2 regions of the Clostridium sp. JS66 genome follow, and region 1 is predicted to be linked to the other one. Evidence: a T-box and tRNA genes for the amino acid it is inferred to sense, from the RefSeq annotation. Region 1 holds a T-box; the other holds one or more tRNA genes.

Region 1 (4,189 bases):
TTATATGAATAAGAGGAATGCTATAATTGACAAAATAGTGGAGTGCATAGTTGAAAATAAAGAAATAAATATAAATGGATTTATAACTTTTAGAATGAAAGAGCTAAGAGAAGATTTAGAAGAAATAGTTGATAAGGTTGTAGAAAGATATATGACCGAAAAAGAATATAATGAATTTATAAAATTATTAAAGTACTTTGTGGAAATTCAAGAAAGTAAAATAGAAGAAATAAATATAATTATAAAAAGTGACGGTAAATATTTGATACAGGATAAGGAAGGTAATGATATAGGAAAAAAACTATTTGCTGATTTAGGAGATCTAAAATATAAAGAAAATACAAATATGGATGATATGATCATAAGTATGTTGATAACTAATTCACCGGGAAAAATAATAATTCATTGTGGGGATAATTGTAGAAATTTGGATTTGATAGATACTATAAAAAAGGTTTTTACAGATAGAGTTCAGATGTGTGATACCTGTAAAATATGTGAAAAGATTAAACACAGTCTCAATAAAGTATGAATTGTAATAATATAAAATTAATAAAGAAAGCATAAAAATATTTAAATATTTTTAATTTAAAGTGTTGACAGTTATTATTTTAGATACTATAATGAGGTATATAATTTAAAGACGTTGATAAGGAAGAGTAAATGACAAACTACTCCAAGAGAGAAAAATCCATTGGGTGAGAGATTTTTTGAGTAAGGGTTATTGAAAACCACCTTTGAGTCGAATACTGAAATTATAGTAAGTATATCCGCTGCCTGCGTTAAAGGTGTAGAGATATCAGTAAAGATAAAATATTATAGCTTTAGTAGTTTTTATTAAAGTATAATTTAGATAATTTGATTACTGTTAAAGTTGGGTGGAACCACGAATAGCACTCGTCCCATGTGTTGGGATAGGTGTTTTTTTATTTAAAATTAACATTAATTGGTGATGTGGGTAAAATTTTAATTATATCATGTTTGAAATTAAATTTCAATAAAAAATACAAAAAACTATTGACAACTATTAACTTAAAAGAATATAATATACAAAAACAGTGATAAGGAAGAGTAGATGTGAAGCTGCTTTAAGAGAGAAGGACCCATTGGTTGAAAGGTTCTTTAGGTAAGAGGCATTGAAAACCACCTTTGAGTTGAATACTGAAATTATAGTAAGTATATCCGTTTCCTGCGTTAAGGGGTTTAGAGATAACAGTAGATATGCAGTAGAAAAATTTTATTTTCTTTATTGTATAGCTTTAATAATCCTTGCCTAAATAAGGCTTAGATGCTGTTGAAGTTGGGTGGAACCGCGAAATAACACTCGTCCCATATTTATTTATGAGACGAGTGTTTTTATATTGTAAATAATTATAATTTAAATAAAAAGATTAGGAGGAAATTATTATGGTAAAGATTACTTTAAAAGATGGAAGTTTAATTGAGGTAGAAAAAGGAACAAAAGTAGCTGATGTAGCTGCTAAATTGAGCACATCCCTAGCAAAAAAGGCGCTAGGAGCTAAGATAGATGGTGAAAGAGCAGAATTAATGGCAGAAGTTAATAATGATTGCAAACTTGAAATATTAACTTTTGATGATGAAGATGGAAAATGGATATTAAGACATACAGGTTCACATATACTTGCTCAAGCGGTAAAGAAAGTATATCCAGAAGTTAAATTAGCTATAGGACCAGCAATAGATACAGGATTTTATTATGATTTTGATGCAGAATTTTCTTTTACTCCAGAAATGCTTGAAAAAATAGAAGTAGAAATGAACAAAATAATTAAAGAAAATTTAAAACTTGAAAGATTTGAGCTTCCAAGAGAAGAAGCTATAAAACTTATGCAAGAAAAGAAAGAATGTTACAAAGTTGAATTAATAAAAGACTTACCAGAAGATGCAGTAATATCTTTCTACAAACAAGGAGATTTCGTAGACTTATGCGCAGGTCCTCACGTACCATCAACAGGAAAGGTTAAAGCTGTAAAATTACTTTCCATCGCAGGTGCTTATTGGAAAGGCGACGAGAAGAACAAAATGCTTCAGAGAATTTACGGAACTGCTTTTGAGAAAAAAGCTGATCTTGATGCATATTTAAATATGTTAGAAGAAGCAAAGAAAAGAGATCACAGAAAATTAGGTAAAGAATTAGACTTATTCAGTATGCATGAGGAAGGACCAGGATTCCCATTCTTCCACCCTAAGGGAATGATAATAAGAAACACTCTTCAAAACTTCTGGAGAGAGATGCATTCAGCAGCTGATTATGATGAAATAATGACTCCTGTAATTTTAAATGAAAAATTATGGAGACAATCAGGACACTGGGATCATTATAAAGAAAATATGTACTTTACTAAAATAGATAATGAAGATTATGCTATAAAACCAATGAACTGTCCAGGATCAATACTTGTTTACAAAAATACAATACACTCATACAGAGAATTACCTTTAAGATATGCTGAAATGGGTCTAGCACATAGACACGAAAAGTCTGGTTCATTACATGGTCTTATGAGAGTTAGATGTTTTACACAAGATGATGCTCATCTGTTCTTAGCAAAGGATAATATTACAGATGAAATCGTAAATGTTATAAAATTAATAGATGACTTCTATAAAGTATTTGGATTTGAATATTTTGTAGAACTTTCAACAAGACCAGAAGATTCTATGGGAAGTGATGAAGATTGGGAAGCTGCTACTAATGGTTTGAGAAAAGCGTTAGATACTATAGGTCTTAAATATAAAGTTAATGAAGGAGACGGAGCATTCTATGGTCCTAAGATAGACTTCCACTTAAGAGATTGCATAGGAAGAACTTGGCAGTGTGGAACTGTACAGCTTGACTTCCAGATGCCAGAAAGATTTGACTTAACTTATATAGGTGCTGACGGAGAAAAACACAGACCAGTTATGGTTCACAGAGTTGTATTTGGTTCTATAGAAAGATTTATAGGAATATTAATAGAGCACTATGCAGGAGCATTCCCAGCTTGGCTTGCACCAGTACAAGTTAAAATAATGAATATTACAGATGATCAAATTGATTATGTAAATAAAGTTGCTCAAGAATTAAAGAAGAATAAATTAAGAGTAGAAGTAGATTTAAGAAATGAAAAAATTGGATACAAGATAAGAGAAGCTCAACTTCAAAAAGTTCCTTACATGCTTGTATTAGGTGATAAAGAGATGAAAGAAAATACAGTAGCTGTAAGAAGCAGAAAGCTTGGAGATTTAGGAGCTATGGCTTTAGATCAATTTGTAGAAAAGATCAAAGGTGAAATTGACAGAAAAGAAAGTTCAGTAGATTAATATAAAAATGTTGACAAACTAAAAATAGTATAGTAAAATACTCTTTGTTAAGAAGAAACAGCCGTTTCTCACCTTACAGCAAAGCTAGTGAGGTTACTACAGTTTTTGTTAGAATTGTATTTTCAGGACGGCTTAAGCCGTCCTTTTTTATATGTTATAAAACATAAGCATAAAACCACCTGGGAGGTGAAAATTATTAATAAAGATTTTCTTATGAATGAGGAAATAAAAAACAAAGAATTAAGGGTTATTGGAGATGATGGTTCTCAGCTTGGAGTTATATCATCAAGAGATGCACTTAAAATGGCTGAAGAAAAAGAACTAGATTTAGTTATGATATCTCCAAATGCTAATCCACCAGTTTGCAAAATAATGGATTTTGGAAAGTTTGTTTATGAGCAAGCTAAAAAAGATAAAGATGCTAAGAAAAAGCAAAAAGTTGTAACTCTTAAAGAAGTTAGACTTAGTCCTACTATAGAAGAACATGATGTTTCTATCAAAGCAAATAATGGACGAAAGTTCTTAGTTGCAGGTGATAAAGTAAAAGTCACTGTTAGATTTAGAGGTAGAGAAGCAGATTATTCTTTTACAGGTAGAAAAATATTAGATGCTTTTTATTCTAGGCTTGAAGATGTTTGTATAATAGAAAAACATGCTAAGCAAGAAGGAAGAAACATGATAATGATTTTAGCACCTAAGAAAGCATAATTGAGAGGAGGAATTTATTATGCCAAAAATGAAAACTAAAAGAAGTGCAGCAAAGAGATTTAAAGTTACAGGAACAGGTAAGCTTAAAAGAGCTAAAGCTTTCAAGAGCCATATATTAACAAAGAAAAGTACAAAAACTAAGAGAAATCTTAGAAAA
Region 2 (4,189 bases), 630 kb from region 1:
CTACCACCTTACCATTAATATGTATTTCATAACAATTAGGCTTATTATTATATGAATATCTGATTACCACTGCTGAAGTAATAATAATTATTAGTAAGCTTAAATATATTTTACTTCTAGTACTTGAATGCAAAGTTATCATTCCTTTCTTAGACATTATATTTTTACCCTTACCTATTTATTGTTCCTAAAATTGTAAAAAATATTACCTAATTTAAAAAAGTTTTTTCATTGTTATACAAATTTTATTTTGTTATAATTATTTATTAGAAGAACTTTTTTAAAATTAAACCATATTGAAGGTAGGTTATAGCAAATATGAGTACTTTTGTATTTAAAAGTAAGAACTCTAATTACACTCCTGTAAGTAATATTTTTATAGATAAATTTATGCCAAAGGCCCGAGGAGAATTTGTAAAAGTATATCTTCTAGGGCTAAAGTATTGCGTATCTGGTGAATTAGGGGTTAGTTCACAAATAATGGCAGGTGCTTTGCATCTCCTTGAAACAGATGTATTAAATGCATGGAACTATTGGAATGATGAAAATGTAATTAGGATGGTCCCTATAGACAACATGGGCAATTACAATATTGAATTTATTAATTTATCTGATTCTCCTGAGGAAAATCCAGAAAACATAAATTTACTGGAGGAATTAAATAAAAATTCCACAAAGGATATGCTTCAAGATATAGAAAAACTCCTTGGAAGACCTCTATCCTCAAAGGAAATGACCATGTACATAGGATGGCTAAAAGATTTTAATTTTTCTCCTGAAATTATACTTTTACTTATTCAATATTGTGCATCAAAGGGAAAAACAGATTGTAGATATATTGAAAAAATTGCTCTAGCTTGGTTTGATTCAAAAATTAAAAACATAGATGACGCCCAAGCCTTTATAAAAAAGCATGAAGACAAGTGGATTAATATAAGAAAAATATTGAACTACTTAGGGATAAAGGATGCAGAAATTATGAAGCCACAAGAAGATATGTTAAACAAGTGGATTAGCACTTATAAGTTTCCTATTGATGTTATATATAAAGCCTGTGAAATATGCTTTCAGCGTATAAATAAGACAGACTTTAAATATATTGATGGTATACTTACAAGTTGGAACAAAGATAATATTAAAACTGTAGATGATGTAAACAAAAAAAACACTAAAAGAATTTACCATAAAAATAATCCAACTTATAAAAATAATTCTTCTAATAGTACATTTAATAATTTCGAACAAAGGAACTATGATTTTGAGGATTTAGAAAAAAAACTGCTAGGATGGGATAAATAATGGTTAAAGGATATCAAAGCAACATAATTAAGGTATATGAAAATATACGTAAATTTGAAGAAAAATCTCTCAATAAAAGAAGAGAAGAAATTCAAAATAAAATTCCTCAAATTATAGATATAGAGCGTGAAATAGGAAAACTATGTGTTAGGCTTTCAATAACTATACTTAACAATTCAGAAAATAAAGAGAATGAATTAAAGCAATTAAAAGAAAAAATTACTGATCTTAGGATAAAAAAATCTGAAATGTTAGTAAGTAATAACTATCCTTTAGACTACTTAGACATGCATTACATGTGCAATAAATGTAAGGATACTGGATTTATTGGAACTGAAAAATGCAGCTGCTATAAGCACAAACTTGTAGAACTGTACTATGAAAACTCTGAATTAAAAACTATACTTGAAAAAAATAATTTTAGCAATTTTAATTTTGAACTTTATTCACCTCATAAAAGTGATGATGTACGTAAAAGCCCTAGAAAAAACCTTGAAGATATAGTTTCAAAATCCTGGAGTTTCATAGAAAGCTTTTCTTCTGCCAATGAAAATTTGCTGTTTTTGGGTAACTCGGGCACTGGAAAGAGTTTCTTATCCTATTGTATTGCTAAAGAACTTTTAGATAGAGGCCATTTAGTAGTATATAGAACTGCTGAAACATTAATTCATGACTTAAAGCAGATTAGGTTTAACAATTCTGATGAACTTGAAGATTTGCTTATAAATTGTGATCTTCTTATAATTGATGATTTAGGTTCTGAACAAATTACTGATTTTTCTAAAACAGAGTTATTTAATCTTCTAAATATAAAATTGCTTAAAAATCGCAAAATGCTAATTTCCACAAACTGTGGTTTAGAAGAACTATTAAAAAATTATTCAGAAAGAATTTCGTCAAGACTTTTAGGAGAATTCACACTATGCAAATTTTATGGTGATGATATAAGAATAGGTCAAAATATTAAAAATAGAAAATATTAATTTTAAAATATCTTTTGCTTTAATGGCAAAAGATATTTTTTATTATTGCTTTAATATATTAAAGTTATTATAACAAAAAAAACATTGAATATCATACGACATTCAATGTTTTGGTGCTGGCAGAAGGCTTCGAACCCTCGACCTACTGATTACAAGTCAGTTGCTCTACCAACTGAGCTATGCCAGCAAACTATATGGCGACCTAGAAGGGACTCGAACCCTCGACCTTCGGCGTGACAGGCCGACACTCTAACCAACTGAGCCACTAGGCCATATATGGTGGGCACAACAGGGCTCGAACCTGTGACCCTCTGCTTGTAAGGCAGATGCTCTCCCAGCTGAGCTATGCGCCCATATATGGTGACCCCTACGGGATTCGAACCCATGTTACCACCGTGAAAGGGTGGTGTCTTAACCGCTTGACCAAGGGGCCTTATTAAATTTTTTGGTGCTGGCAGAAGGCTTCGAACCCTCGACCTACTGATTACAAGTCAGTTGCTCTACCAACTGAGCTATGCCAGCGAATATATGGCGACCTAGAAGGGACTCGAACCCTCGACCTTCGGCGTGACAGGCCGACACTCTAACCAACTGAGCCACTAGGCCATATATGGTGGGCACAACAGGGCTCGAACCTGTGACCCTCTGCTTGTAAGGCAGATGCTCTCCCAGCTGAGCTATGCGCCCATATATGGTGACCCCTAGGAGACTCGAACTCCTGTTACCACCGTGAAAGGGTGGTGTCTTAACCGCTTGACCAAGGGGCCTTATTCATATTTTTATCAGTCATTCGCTATTACTTAGCGACCCGACATAGACTATAATACAAGATTTTCACGAAAGTGTCAACATATTTTTTAAAACTTTTTTTATTTTTTTTATATTTTTGTTAAAATCCCTTATATATCAACACTTTAAGTCATTTTAATTTTTTAATACTAATAATCTTTTGAACCAATATGTCCTATATGCTCCATAATTATAAGTGCAGTATCTTCTATTGCTCTCTTTGTAACATCTATTATTTTACAATTAAATCTACTCATAAGTTTATCTGCAAATTCTAATTCTTGAAGCACTCTTTCTGCATTAGCATACTGTATTTCCCTTGAAGCTGAAGAAAACTTATCTAATCTATGTTTTCGAATTTCAATAAGCTGCATAGGATCTATAGTAAGACCTATTATTTTCCTTCTATCTACTTCGAATAATTCTTCTGGTATAGGTACTTCTGGCATCAATGGAACATTTAAAGCCTTTATTCCTTTATTAGCTAAATACATACATAAAGGAGTTTTTGAAGTTCTAGAAAGCCCTATTAAAATTACATCAGCATGTTTTATACCTGCATTATCTTTACTATCGTCATATTGCATGGCAAATTCCATAGCCCTTATTTTTTTATAATACTCAGAATCCATTTCCCAAATAGCTCCAGGTCTATAATTAGGTATTTTGTTTAATATCATTGATGCCATACTTATACAAGGGCCCAATACATTGGTTATATGTATACCTTCTTCTATACACCTTTGTACAAGAAACTCCCTAACATCTACTAAAACTATAGTAGATATTATCATAATATTTTTTTTGTCTTCTAAATTATTTATAAACTCATTTACATGCTCAAAGCTTTTTATATAAGGTACCCTTTTAACCTTTACATCTTCAGAAAATAAACTTGAAGTTGCTTTTGCAACTTGCTCAGCTGTCTCTCCTATAGAATCAGACACCGCATATATTGTCAACATAAATTAATTTTCCCCCTTTTAACACTTATAAATTTCCAAGTTCCACAAGTGCACATCCCTCTATAGCTATAATACCTTTATTTTTACATAAACTCAATATGTCAGTACTACCAGCTCCAGGTTGTATTAATATTTTTTTAATATTTAAACTTT

What was found. A T-box is a leader RNA that pairs with one kind of tRNA and senses whether it is charged. The one in region 1 lies ahead of thrS (threonine--tRNA ligase), so its partner is inferred to be a tRNA-Thr.
Region 2: it has a tRNA-Thr gene. The T-box ahead of thrS (threonine--tRNA ligase) is inferred to sense a tRNA for this amino acid. The anticodon was not compared.

Annotation. Positions count from the first base shown of each region.
Region 1 covers NZ_CP131467.1:5,649,444-5,653,632, reverse strand. Annotated here, with positions in the region: gene ytxC (putative sporulation protein YtxC) at 1-532, shown strand, start outside; T-box leader at 638-908, shown strand; T-box leader at 1,050-1,335, shown strand; gene thrS (threonine--tRNA ligase) at 1,408-3,324, shown strand; ribosomal protein L20 leader region at 3,368-3,479, shown strand; gene infC (translation initiation factor IF-3) at 3,511-4,032, shown strand; gene rpmI (50S ribosomal protein L35) at 4,052-4,189, shown strand, end outside.
Region 2 covers NZ_CP131467.1:6,276,938-6,281,126, forward strand. Annotated here, with positions in the region: gene Q6H37_RS29215 (M23 family metallopeptidase) at 1-157, opposite strand, end outside; gene Q6H37_RS29220 (DnaD domain protein) at 319-1,299, shown strand; gene Q6H37_RS29225 (ATP-binding protein) at 1,299-2,282, shown strand; tRNA gene Q6H37_RS29230 (tRNA-Thr) at 2,394-2,469, opposite strand; tRNA gene Q6H37_RS29235 (tRNA-Asp) at 2,478-2,554, opposite strand; tRNA gene Q6H37_RS29240 (tRNA-Val) at 2,560-2,635, opposite strand; tRNA gene Q6H37_RS29245 (tRNA-Glu) at 2,641-2,715, opposite strand; tRNA gene Q6H37_RS29250 (tRNA-Thr) at 2,729-2,804, opposite strand; tRNA gene Q6H37_RS29255 (tRNA-Asp) at 2,812-2,888, opposite strand; tRNA gene Q6H37_RS29260 (tRNA-Val) at 2,894-2,969, opposite strand; tRNA gene Q6H37_RS29265 (tRNA-Glu) at 2,975-3,049, opposite strand; gene Q6H37_RS29270 (pyruvate, water dikinase regulatory protein) at 3,221-4,036, opposite strand; gene Q6H37_RS29275 (CoA-binding protein) at 4,062-4,189, opposite strand, start outside.